One region of the Shewanella sp. SM21 genome, then DNA from elsewhere that is predicted to be linked to it. Evidence: predicted binding sites of a transcription regulator. Region 1 holds the regulator's gene; each other region holds the start of a gene.
What was found. Region 1 encodes sigma-54, which starts transcription at its own class of promoters, with help from an activator protein. Its sites were predicted from a motif close to GTTGGCACGNNNNTNGNNT; they were not measured.
Positions count from the first base shown of each region.

Region 2: the regulator sigma-54 is predicted to act here: its motif matches at 1,175-1,193, upstream of norV (anaerobic nitric oxide reductase flavorubredoxin).
Region 3: the regulator sigma-54 is predicted to act here: its motif matches at 1,155-1,173, upstream of fliD (flagellar filament capping protein FliD).
Region 4: the regulator sigma-54 is predicted to act here: its motif matches at 1,949-1,967, upstream of L5L94_RS07530 (flagellar hook-length control protein FliK).

Region 1 is NZ_JAKKRL010000018.1:23,393-26,597, forward strand. Features, by position in the region: gene rapZ (RNase adapter RapZ) at 1-426, opposite strand, end outside; gene ptsN (PTS IIA-like nitrogen regulatory protein PtsN) at 423-866, opposite strand; gene hpf (ribosome hibernation promoting factor) at 869-1,156, opposite strand; gene L5L94_RS19460 (RNA polymerase factor sigma-54) at 1,185-2,663, opposite strand; gene lptB (LPS export ABC transporter ATP-binding protein) at 2,771-3,205, opposite strand, start outside.
Region 2 is NZ_JAKKRL010000010.1:8,071-11,275, forward strand. Features, by position in the region: gene norR (nitric oxide reductase transcriptional regulator NorR) at 1-1,034, opposite strand, end outside; gene norV (anaerobic nitric oxide reductase flavorubredoxin) at 1,261-2,790, shown strand; gene norW (NADH:flavorubredoxin reductase NorW) at 2,783-3,205, shown strand, end outside.
Region 3 is NZ_JAKKRL010000017.1:57,847-61,051, forward strand. Features, by position in the region: gene fliD (flagellar filament capping protein FliD) at 1-1,134, opposite strand, end outside; gene L5L94_RS19090 (flagellin) at 1,437-2,255, opposite strand; gene L5L94_RS19095 (flagellin) at 2,476-3,205, opposite strand, start outside.
Region 4 is NZ_JAKKRL010000004.1:301,575-304,779, reverse strand. Features, by position in the region: gene fliL (flagellar basal body-associated protein FliL) at 1-182, opposite strand, end outside; gene L5L94_RS07530 (flagellar hook-length control protein FliK) at 267-1,856, opposite strand; gene fliJ (flagellar export protein FliJ) at 2,099-2,545, opposite strand; gene fliI (flagellar protein export ATPase FliI) at 2,575-3,205, opposite strand, start outside.

The sequences.
Region 1 (3,205 bases):
ATAGATATTCAAATTCGACGTATCTATGTAGTGATCGACCAGTTTTGACATAGGCTCGAGCAGTTTCCCCTCCAGCTTTATCGCTTCTTGCAAAGAGACTCGGCTCTTCGACAAAGGATGCAAACGGCGGGTTTCGCTGTAACGCTTGAGCAGAATTTTATCGCTGGAGTTAAGGAAGAAGCTCGTTAACTCAGTATCTGGAGGTAGGCTAGCGAGTTGTTTTACTAAGACCTTATCCTGCTCAGGCATGTTACGCACGTCGACACTGATGGCGACGAGATCGTTACTGCCTTTGAGTTGCTCAAGCAAACTGCCAATCAATGGCAAGGGAAGGTTATCGACACAATAATAGCCGAGATCTTCGAGTACCCTAAGGGCGACAGATTTGCCTGAGCCTGAGCGGCCCGACACTATGACCAGTTTCATCCAGTGATTACCTGATAGAGTTCCGTTTCATCATGCGTCTTGCGTAATTGCTTTAATATTTGCTTGTCGCTCAGCTTTTCGGCCATGCAAGACAAGGTACTTAAGTGCTGCTGACATTGGTCTGCAGGCACCAGTAGTGCAAATAAAATATCAACAGGTTGCTTATCGATAGCATCAAATGCTATCGGCTCTTCACACTTAATTAGTATGGCAATGGGCTGATCTATATCGGCTAGTCGACCATGTGGAATGGCGATGCCGTTACCTATACCTGTGCTCCCCATCTTTTCGCGCGCCACTAGGCTTTCGAATATCTCTTGAGATGAGAGGGTCGGGTACTGGGCAGCGACTAAGTCGCTGATGAGTTCCAGTACCTTTTTCTTGCTGCCCGGAGTGGCGCAGGTAGTGCACTCCGGCCGCAGTATGGTACAAAGTTCCATTATTAGTGTTTTGTTAACTTCTCTTTGTGTTTAATAACCTGACGGTCAAGCTTGTCAATCAGGGCGTCTATAGCGGCATACATGTCAGCATGCTCTGAAGTAGCAAAAACTTCACCACCTATGAGGTTTATTCTCGCTTCGGCAATCTGTTGCATTTTCTCAACATTGAGCACAACGTGCACATTATTGATCTGTTCGAAATGGCGTTCAAGTTTTGAAAACTTTTCTTCTACATATGCACGTAACGATTCGGTAATTTCGACATGGTGTCCACTTAGGTTTATTTGCATAGAAACGTCCTCCGATATCCACTGTAGGTTATAAACTTTTACGCTGATTAGAAGGTGGAATAAGCATAGCCTCTCGGTACTTCGCAATGGTTCTGCGGGCTACGTTGATCCCTTGTTCTGCCAGAAGTTGTGCCATCTTACTATCGCTTAATGGTTTTTTCTGGTTTTCCGCTGCCACCAGTTTCTTTATAAAGGCTCTGATTGCTGTGGATGAGCACTCACCACCATCGTCAGTACCGACGTGGCTAGAGAAGAAGTATTTTAGTTCAAAAAGTCCCTTAGGGGTATGCATGTATTTTTGAGTTGTGACCCGTGAGATGGTGGACTCATGCATTTCTACCGCTTCGGCAATATCGTTAAGCACCATAGGCTTCATGGCTTCTTCACCATACTCAAAGAAACCTTGCTGATATTGCACTATGCAATTAGCAACTTTAAGCAAAGTATCGTTACGGCTTTCTAAGCTCTTAATAAACCATTTAGCCTCTTGCAGATGGCCGCGAATAAATTGGCTATCGGCTTGGTTTTTGGTACTGCGTGCCATAGAAGCATAATGTTGATTTACATTGATTTTTGGCATGCAGTCAGGATTAAGCTCAACGACCCAGCGGCCATTTTTCTTCGACACAGACACATCTGGGATAACGTATTCGTCATTATTGGGCGTGATCAACAAACCTGGGCGAGGATTGAGGGTTTGGATAAGTGCTATACCATCCCTTAATTCATCTTCTTTTAATTTAGTCTTACGCATCAATAACCTAAAATCACGGGCGGCGATCAGATCTAAATGATCTTTGATCAGTATACGGGCGTTTTCTAGGTTGGGAGTATCAGCGGCGAAATGCGACAGTTGGATCAGCAGGCATTCACTTAAATCGCGGGCGGCAACGCCTATGGGATCAAAATGCTGAATACGCTTGAGTACGGCTTCGACTTCGTCAAGCTCAACTTCAGGATTGCCCATGGCTTCGAGAATTTCTTCAGTGCTTTGGGTGAGATAGCCCTGATCGTCGATGGCATCAATAATGGCGGTGGCAATGGCTAAATCGGTTTCAGAAAACGGCGTGAGGTTTTTTTGCCATTCTAAGTGTTCGTACAAACCTTCACTGGTCTCGCCTTGGAAGGGCATATCGTCTTCACGACTGCCGCCGGGGCCTGAGTTTGGGGAGGCGGTAAACACTTCATCCCATGTGGTGTCCATGGGGAGCTCATCGGGCATGGATTCTTTGGTTAGCGACTCTGCCGTATCTATGGTGGAGCTGTCTTTTTCTGGTGGCAGAGTGCTAGATTCACTGAAATCCGTATCGGATAGCGTTTGGTTTACAGGGGTTTTAGTGGCGTCGAATTGATCCTCTTCCAGCTCGAGAAGGGGATTAGAATCTAATGCTTGCTGGATCTCTTGCTGCAGTTCTAATGACGACAGTTGCAACAGACGTATAGCCTGTTGTAGTTGTGGCGTCATGGTTAACTGTTGACCCAGTTTGAGCTGGAGTGACGCTTTCATGTTACCGCTGATCCCTACGTTATTATTGTTGGATGAGGTCGCTTATTATCATTTTGAGTGAAGCCCAATGGCGGTATAAATTGCCTCCATTGGCTTCGCTCGATTAACTATAGCCTGAATTGTTCACCTAAGTACACAGCCCTAACTTGCTGATTGTCTAAGATCTCTGCTGGAGTTCCTTCGGCAATCAGGTTTCCGTGACTCACAATATAAGCATGTTCACATACATCTAATGTCTCGCGGACATTATGGTCTGTGATCAGTACGCCAAGGCCGCGACTTTTGAGTTGTTCGATAATCTTCTTGATGTCGATAACCGAAATAGGATCGACGCCGGCAAACGGTTCATCGAGCAAAATGAACTTAGGATTAGCGGCTAAAGCCCGCGCAATTTCGACGCGACGACGTTCGCCACCCGACAATGACATGCCTTGGCTGTCACGGATGTGGGTGATATGAAACTCTTCGAGCAGATGTTCTAGTTCTTCTTCTCGTTCTTCGTTTTTAAGTTCTTTACGAGTTTGCAGTACGGCCATGATGTT
Region 2 (3,205 bases), on a different contig from region 1:
TCGAAACGAAAGCGCCCTTCCGTTGCCTCTTGGTGCAAAATTCGATTAGTGGCAGCAATAATCCGAGTATTCACTTTTAGGCTCTTATCACTGCCCACTCGCTGTAATTCACCGTATTGTAAAACCCTCAATAACTTAGCTTGCAGCCCCAAGGGAAGCTCCCCGATTTCATCTAAAAACAAGGTCCCCTTGTCAGCGAGTTCAAACTTGCCTTGCCTATGACTGATTGCCCCCGTAAATGCCCCTTTTACATGCCCAAATAACTCGCTTTCGGCGACGGACTCAGGCAGTGCAGCGCAGTTCAAATAGATAAGTGATTTATCGGCTCTGGTCGATTGATTATGTATCGCCGCAGCCACTAACTCCTTACCCACCCCTGTTTCGCCGGTAATTAATACCGATAAATCAGTGCCTGCCACAGCACTTATCTGCTGCTTTAGCGATTGGATCTGTGTGGATTGCCCTATGATCTCCTGCTGACTAGCAGGACGATTGAGCACCTCAGTGCCATTGGAAACTTCAACAACTTGGGATTCTAGCTGTTGCATCAATAACGCAGTATTAAGACTGGCTGCGGCCAGTGCGCTGATCACACGCAACTCGCTATCACTAAAACCATCAAACTGATGAGGGTTGAAACCATCAATGGTGAGCGCCCCAATTAAGCGATCGTTCGCGATTAGTGGTAAACCAATGCAAGCATGTACATGTAAGTTCGCACTATGATGTGGAATTAAACCATCATACGGATCGGGAAGTTCACTGTCGGCAGGGAAACGAACCACATCGCCAGCACGGGCGATAGCCTCTAATCTCGGATGCTCACTAATTTGAAAGCGCCGCCCTAACACTTCGGCAAAGAGCCCATCTATCGCCAAGGGGACAAATTGCTGCTCCCGAAATGCCAATAATGCCGCAGCATCACAATTGACACGCCGCCTGACCACTGCCAACAAACGCTCAAATCTGTCTTGCGTCGACACGCCGACAGTTAAATCTAAGGCTAACTGAGTTAAATCAGCATGGGCACTCATAGCACATCCACAGTCAAATAAAGTCATATTGACAACAGTGTAATGTCAATTTGACCAATATCAAATTGTCATTATGACACCAACAAGTGATTTCAAATGTTGAAATACGTTAATACCAATAAAAATCAACGCCTTACAATGTTGGCATAGTGAGTGCAATAAGAGATTTAACTAAATAAGCAAGATTTACGTAGCGCATTCATTATTAATTATCACAGGTGTATTTATGACTATTCATGTAAAAAACAATATCCACTGGGTGGGTCAACGCGATTGGGAAGTGCAAGATTTTCATGGTACTGAGTACAAAATAACTAAAGGCACAAGCTACAATAGCTACCTTATCCGTGAAGAAAAAACCGTGTTAATTGATACAGTTGATCATCGTTTTAGCCAGCAATTCTTACAAAATCTTGAAGCTGAAATTAATTTAACCGACATAGACTATATTGTGATGAACCATGCAGAGGAAGACCACTCAGGCGCCCTGACTGCATTAATGGCCAAAATTCCTAACACTCCAATTTACTGCAGTGAAAATGCGGTCGACTCCATTGTAGGACATCACCACCACCCAGAATGGAATTTCATTACCGTAAAGACAGGGGATAGTTTAGCGATAGGCAATGGTAAGCAACTGATATTTATCGAAGCACCTATGTTGCATTGGCCAGATAGCATGATGACATACCTCACCGAAGATGCGGTTTTATTCAGTAACGATGCCTTTGGCCAACACTATTGCGACGAACATTTATTCAATGATGAGGTTGATCAAAATGAATTAATGGAACAATGCCTACGGTACTACTCAAACATTTTAACGCCCTTTAGCAGCCTAGTGACGGCTAAAATTCACGAAGTATTAAGCTTTAATTTACCTGTAGATATGATCGCAACTTCACACGGCATTGTGTGGCGTGATAATCCTGCCCAAATTATTCACCAATATTTAGCTTGGGCCGACGCTTATCAAGAAGACCGCATCACGATTTTCTACGACTCTATGTCCAATAATACTCGCATGATGGCCGACGGTATTGCTCAAGGTATTCATGATGTTGACCCCAATGTAGCAGTAAAAGTGTATAACGTCGCACGTCATGATAAAAACGAAATCCTTGCACAGGCATTTAGGTCAAAAGGTATTTTAGTCGGCTCATCCACCATGAATAATGTGATGATGCCTAAAATTGCCGCCATGCTTGAAGAAATCACGGGCCTGCGTTTTCGCAATAAAAAGGCGGCAGCTTTTGGTAGTTATGGCTGGAATGGCGGCGCAGTCGATAGAATTCACACTCGTTTGATGGATGCTGGTTTTGAAACCTCGGTGGGATTAAAAGTCAAATGGCGTCCCGATCGAGATGCGATGCAAGAATGCCGTCAGCACGGCCAGCGAATCGCGCGAGAATGGGCATTGCGGCCCCTTGATAGCGCGAATAGTCGCTCTATCATTAATCAAGTCATGTCAAAACCTAGCCAAGCCACCACGGCCAGTCAAACAGCTGAAAACACTGCTACTAATAACGTCCCTGTGACGGCACCGATTGCAACAAACGCGTGCGAATTAAATGATACACAATCAATGATTTGCACCGTTTGCCAATGGGTTTACGACCCTGAAAAAGGAGAACCTAATCAAGATGTCATTGCTGGCACACCTTGGACTCAAGTGGCCGAAGACTTCCTCTGTCCCGAATGTGGCCTAGGTAAAAGCGTTTTCGCTGTCATAAAAAATGAGGTGACTAATGCCTAAGCCAATCGTCATTATCGGCAGTGGATTCGCGGCATATCAGCTAGTCAAAACACTGCGACGTTTAAACCGCGAACAACCGATTACAGTTATCACAGCCGACTCTGGTGACGAATACCATAAACCAGATTTAAGCCATGTGTTTAGCCTTAAAAAAATGGCGTCAGACCTCATAAAATTGACCGCGACTGAATTTGCACATGAGCAACAAATTGATGTAATAAATCACTGTGAAGTCATAAAAATAGATAAAGTTCGTCAGGTAGTCTGTTGCCATCAAGGACGCGAAATTGCGTACAAAAAATTAGTGCTTGCCACGGGTGCACGGCCCTTTATTCCACCTATAGAGGGAGATGGCGTCGATATCATCCACACAGTTAACAGCTTAATAGAATATCAGGCCTGCGAAGCAGACATC
Region 3 (3,205 bases), on a different contig from region 1:
TTTGATATAACTGTCAGGACCAGTAAACATGGCTTGTACTTTTTCTGGATCACTTTTAAAGCTATCGGTCAGCTTAGCATCATCAATTTTTAGTTTTCCGTCTCGTCCAATCTCAATCCCGATATCAGACAAACGCATGCCATTAGCAGCCGTTGCAAATACAGAATCACGTAATTTAGACTGGAGAAGACGAATAGAGGTATCCCCCTTCAACACACCAATTTGCGCTTCACTCACTGCAGTGCTTTTGTCTTCCTTATCTTTATCGGAAGAGCCAGAGTCAGAGGTTTTAACGCCCATAGAACGAGTTAATTGATTAATTTGCGTCATTAAAGAATTAAATGAATCGACAAAATCCTTAACCGCTTTCTTATTCGCTTCAAAATCGTCTGTGACTTTAATCATGCTGCTTTCACCAGCCGCATGCACCTTGACTAATTCGAGGCTGACACCATCAACAACATTTTCTAGATAGTTACTACTGCTGGTAATACTGATACCGTTTAATGTGAGTTCCGCATCTTGTGCTGCACGACGTTCTGTCATGCCCCAATCGGCACCGTTAAACTCTACCTTCACTTGATTCGCGACACCCGATTCCTTTGAAGACAGCATAAATTCGATTTGGTTACCTGTGCGCACTAATGACGCTTGTACACCAGGATTACCCACTTGTTTATTGATCACATCGCGTAACTGAGACACAGAAATAGCCGCACCGCCATTAACCGTTGCCAAATCAATTTCCATACGCTTAGTCGGATCACTACCGACTTGAATACTGATAATGCCCGACGTTGGTAACAATTCACTTTCAGAGGAATAGGCTTTAGTCAGTTGATGCGCTTGCGCAAGTTTATGCACACTCAAATCATAGTTGCCCTTAGGCGCATCAGATTTAACTGTAGCGGTCGCATTCTCGCCCGTAACCGTAGCAATTTTGCCTTTAGCTGCATCGCCACCCATTTCACTCAGCTTAGTGGCCATCTTCTTCATATTATTTTCGAGCAACGTATAAGCATCTAACTGTGTTTTGCTGGCAGTTAGCTTACCTTTGTAAAGCGTATCTTTACCTGCGCGGTCTGCGCCAATCAGTTGCTGAGCAAATTGTGCTGCATTCATACCTGAAATCATGACTACCTCCACTCGTTCTAGAGCAAAACGCATGCCAAAAACAAGTTACTGTTTTTAAAGAAATTAAAATAATTAACTGGCCAAAACACAGCTAAATACTTCCGCATGGACACTTAAACAGGAAAACCATCTTCCACTTTGTGTTATCGAAAATTACCCACTAAAACATGAACCTTATAGGTTTCAATCTCGGGTTTAGCGACTACCGACCAATACATAAACCGTGGCTAAAATAAAAATGCCAGTCAGCGCAACTAACTGGCATTTTAGCCGTGACCAATGACATCACTTGCCCAATAACATTAACGCAATAGACCCATGACTAAACCCGTATTCTGGTTAGCTGAAGACAGTACCGTTGTACCCGCCTGAACTAATAATTGATTACGTGTCATATTGGCAGATTCAACCGCGAAATCGGCATCCATAATACGGCCGGCAGCGGCTTTAGTATTTTCAGTTACGCTGGCAAGGTTAGCCGCAGTATGGCCAAGACGGTTAATGTTGGCACCTAAGGTTGAACGTTCTGTCCCCACTTTGGCCAAGAAGGTATCAACAGCCCCGATAGCCGTATTGGCAGCTGCAGAAGTCAACAAATCACCAGTAACTGTCTTATCAATAGCACCTAAGGTAACTGACATTTGCTCTGCTCCATCCGAGCCAATCTGAAAGGTCACACCTTTGACGAGTACACCATCAGTAGCATCTTTAAATAAGTTATTACCCGCATAGGTTGTATTTTCTACAATACGGGTAATTTCTGCATTTAATTGCTTAAATTCATCATCCAACGCTTTTAAATCTGCTGTAGAGTTAACGCCATTTGATGCTTGAGTCGCCAATTCTTTCTGGCGGTTAGCAATGGTCGTTAATTCTTCTAACGCACCATCAGCGGTTTGCAGCATAGAGGTCGCATCAGAAATATTGCGTGAAGCCGTTTCCATGCCCTTTACGTTAGCGCTCATGCGGTTAGCAATTTGCAAACCCGCAGCATCATCAGATGCGCTATTGATACGTAAACCCGTCGACAAACGCTCCATAGCATTAGTTAATAGATTATTGCTTTTATTAACAGCACCTTGTGCAACAATTGACGCGTAATTAGTGTGAACACCTAACATATCAGCTCTCCTAGAAAAAACAGTTATCTTGGCTATGCCTGAATCCCGGTATAGCTCCATAACTAAGTAAGGCGACAGTAACAGCGCAAAACTAAAACTTATTTAAAAATAGATGGGATCACCTCTATAAAAACAGACTTAAATGGCATCCACAAAACGCCATAAAAAATGCCAGCAAGCTAAGCTTACTGGCACTTAAAACTAACTCAATTCGGTGTAATTAACGCAGTAGCCCCATCACTAAACCTGTATTTTGGTTAGCAGAAGACAGTACCGTTGTACCCGCTTGAACTAATAATTGATTGCGTGTCATATTGGCAGATTCAACCGCGAAATCGGCATCCATAATACGTCCAGCGGCAGCTTTGGTATTTTCAGTCACACTGGCAAGGTTAGCTGCAGTATGTCCAAGACGGTTAATGTTGGCACCTAGGGTAGAACGTTCTGTACCGACTGCTGCGATGAAAGTATCAACAAGGGCAATTGCCGCATTCGCGCCAGTAGTTAAATCACCAGCAGCCAGCGCTGCATCATCTATGGCTGTTGTTGTAACAACCAATTTTTCACCCGTTCCAGCACCAATTTGGAAGGTAACACCAGCCTCCAACTTGGTGAATAAGTTATTACCGGCATAAGTTGTATTATCGAGAATACGGGTAATTTCGGTGTTTAATTGAGTAAACTCATCATTCAGAGCCGTTAAATCATCAGCAGAGTTCACACCGTTTGCCGCTTGAGTGGCGAGTTCTTTCTGGCGATTAGCAATGGTCGTTAATTCTTCTAACGCACCATCAGCGGTTTGTAGCATAGAGGTCGCATCAGAAATATTACGTGAAGCGGTTTCCATACCTTTAACGTTAGCGCTCATGCGGTTAGCAATTTGCAAACCAGCAGCATCATCAGATGCGCTATTGATACGTAAACCTGTCGATAAACGCTCCATTGCATTA
Region 4 (3,205 bases), on a different contig from region 1:
GCCTGAACAGCACTATCTGCTGCTACGGCGGGAACCTCTTCGGTACTGCTTCCCATAAAGAACCAGACACCGCCACCGATTAACAGCGCGACTAAAACGCCCACACCAGCAAAAATAAATAGTTTCTTCTTACTCTTAGGCTCTGCAGTACTTTCAAGTTCTAACGATTCTTCCTTAGCCATCACTATTCTCTTTAATTTAGGCGGAAACTCATTACTGTTTTATTTGAAACGTAATTATGTCAGTCATTGCTATAGGTTACCTGCTTAAGCGTAATAATCTATACCTGAAGTTACACTAATCGCTTGATTTAAACCTAAATGTAACTCTTCTGCCGAGATTTCATCCATATCAGCCGCATTTGAACTGCCGCCATCACCGAAACTACCTTCCCGACGCTCACCTTGATCGCCTTGAGAAACATGGCTGTCAGCCAACTGCATCCCTTGCTCTTGCAATAACTCACGTAATCTTGGCATAGCTTGTTCAACCAGATCGCGCGTTTGCGGCTGAGTAACATGAAACTGTACTTGGGTTTGGTCGCCATGCACTTGGATTTTTACCAACATATGTCCAAGTTCAGGTGGATCGAGCCGGATTTCCGCATGTTGGATGCCTTGACTCACCATAGTAATCAATTGCTGCTTCATCACAGGTGAAAATCGTTGGATCATCTCCTGCATTTGGTTTTGCTGTTCTACTCCTTGACGCAATGACAGCTGAACTTGCATGGTTTCTTGGCGATTTAATTGTGACATCGAGAGTGTCTGTATGGATGATGTCGACTTAAGTTCTGAGAAAGTATTACTATCATCCATAAAACTTTCGTCTCTGGGAATATCCATCGCAACCGTTAATTTAGCATCTTTCAGTAATAGGTTAGCAGCCAAATCGGAATTGGGACTCCCATCAAGATCACTTTCTGTTACAGATGTTGTATCTAATGGTTCAGATGAAGTTGAAGAGCCTAAGGTATTCAGGTCGAAAGTATTTCCCGAGGTCGCGATATTAGCCGTATTGGGACTATTCACTGTCGAGCTACTAGTCGTTGCTTTTGCCGCAGTGTTGGTTGCCGACTTTATCGTTGCACTGTTCGCTAAGCCCGCTTGATTAATCACAGCATTAAGTGTGACCTCATTCTCAACTAAAGACTCATCTATACTCACCCCGACTTCAGTGGCAGAGACAAGCTCAGTGTCTTCTAAAGGTAATTCTGAAGCGTCATCGGTCAAATTTGGATCAATCACAGCATCACTATCCGCTGACACTTCAAGTATATTTGGGTCTATGGGGAGAATTTGTACGAGTGACTTATCAGTCAAAGATGATGGTTTCACATCATCTACGATTAAAATTGCTGCCATATCTGGGCTAGTAGAAACTAACTTTTGTAATTCAGCAGAAAAACCCGCTTCATCTATATCTGATGCCAGTTCAATCTCAGCAGAAACAGTAGATGCCAATGCTGAGCCGGTTAATAAAGCTGATGAAGTATCAATATTTTCTTCACCAGTTATATCTTCTTCAGCATTTAAAAATGCTAGCGGCAAACTATCTCCATCTGATGCCGTTTTCTTCATATCATTTGCCATGCTAATTTGGGCAAAAATGAGATTTACGTCGGCGTCATCAGTTGATATATCGTCATCTTTTACTTTATCAGCAGAGGTAACCTGCACAGTATCATCAATGTTAGCAATGGTTTTTTTAGACGCAGAAATAGAAAATGAGCTAGCGGTGACTGACGCAAGTGTAGATGAAAAGTCTTCATTATTAGACTCTTGGGAAGATGTCTTAGCGGAATTGGCCGCAGAGTTGCCTGTTTTACTTAACAGGATATTGGTCATTTGTTGCATAAGTGCTCCCAAACATCACCCAGCAAAAAAAGAAAATGGCTAGGTAGAAACGTCAATTAAACACTGCGGTTGCAGGGTCATGGACTAAATCAAAGCAAATAAGATGCCAACACATCAGGTTTTACGACAGCATATCGAAAAGAATTAACTCTGGGAGGTGTCAAATTGATGCTTATGCCATCAATACAAAAAAACTAAAGAGCCTATCCGGCTAGCGAGCAGTAAATATGCCTATCATTTCACTAACGTTGATGACGGCGATAAAATTGCTGGGAAGCAAATTCATCGGTCATTTTTTGCTCCCTTTTTTGTTCAACCACTTGACGCTTCTTCTCTTTACTGGCTAAGAGTAATTCTACTGCCTTACGTTTTTTTTGCTTTTCCAACCAATGTTGTTGTCGATATTCTTTTTGCTTTTCACCGTCGGCTACGACGCGATTTTGCTGGATAATTGCGTCATCGATCTGACGAATAAAACGGTGAAACTGGTGATAGTGACTAGCACTGATGGCTTGACCTTGCTGGGATTGCATTTGCTTCATGTATTCTAAGCGATAGTTATTCAGAGCACTGAGTTGATTCAACCGTTTTTGACACTCTAACTGCGCCGATTTTAACAATAAAGCCGCTTGTTCTTCGGCATCATTAGCAAGCTTTAACACTAACAACAAGGGATCGGCGTTAGCCATACTAGACCTCGATTAATTCGATGACGCCATTATTTGCACTGTGCAGCAAGTTGCCCAAGCATGACTTGGCTATCGGCAAAGCTAAATGCATCACGCATGGTTTGTCGCAAAAAAGCATTCATTGCTGGCTGCAGTCGTATCGCATTATCAATGCGCGGATCGCTTCCTTGGGCATAGGCCCCAATAGAAATCAAATCTCGATTTTGCTGATACAAAGAATAGGTTTGTTTCACGCGGCGCATCGCCTCCAAATGTTCATTGGAAATCACCATAGGCGCGACTCGGCTAATAGAAGCTTCAATATCAATCGCAGGATAGTGCCCCGAATCCGCAAGCGAACGTGACAAGACAATGTGACCATCAAGGATCGCCCGCGAAGCATCGGCAATGGGATCCTGTTGATCGTCTCCTTCCGTCAACACAGTATAAAATGCCGTAATTGAACCTTGCCCAGGGCCACCATTTCCGGCGCGCTCAACTAAACGTGGCAATTTTGCAAATACAGAAGGCGGATAACCTTTAGTCGCAGGCGGTTCACCCACAGCCAAAGCAATTTCACGCTGCGCTTGGGCGTAGCGCGTTAAACTGTCCATAAGCAATAAAACGTTATAGCCTAAATCGCGGAAGTATTCGGCAATACGAGTAGAGGTTTCACAGGCG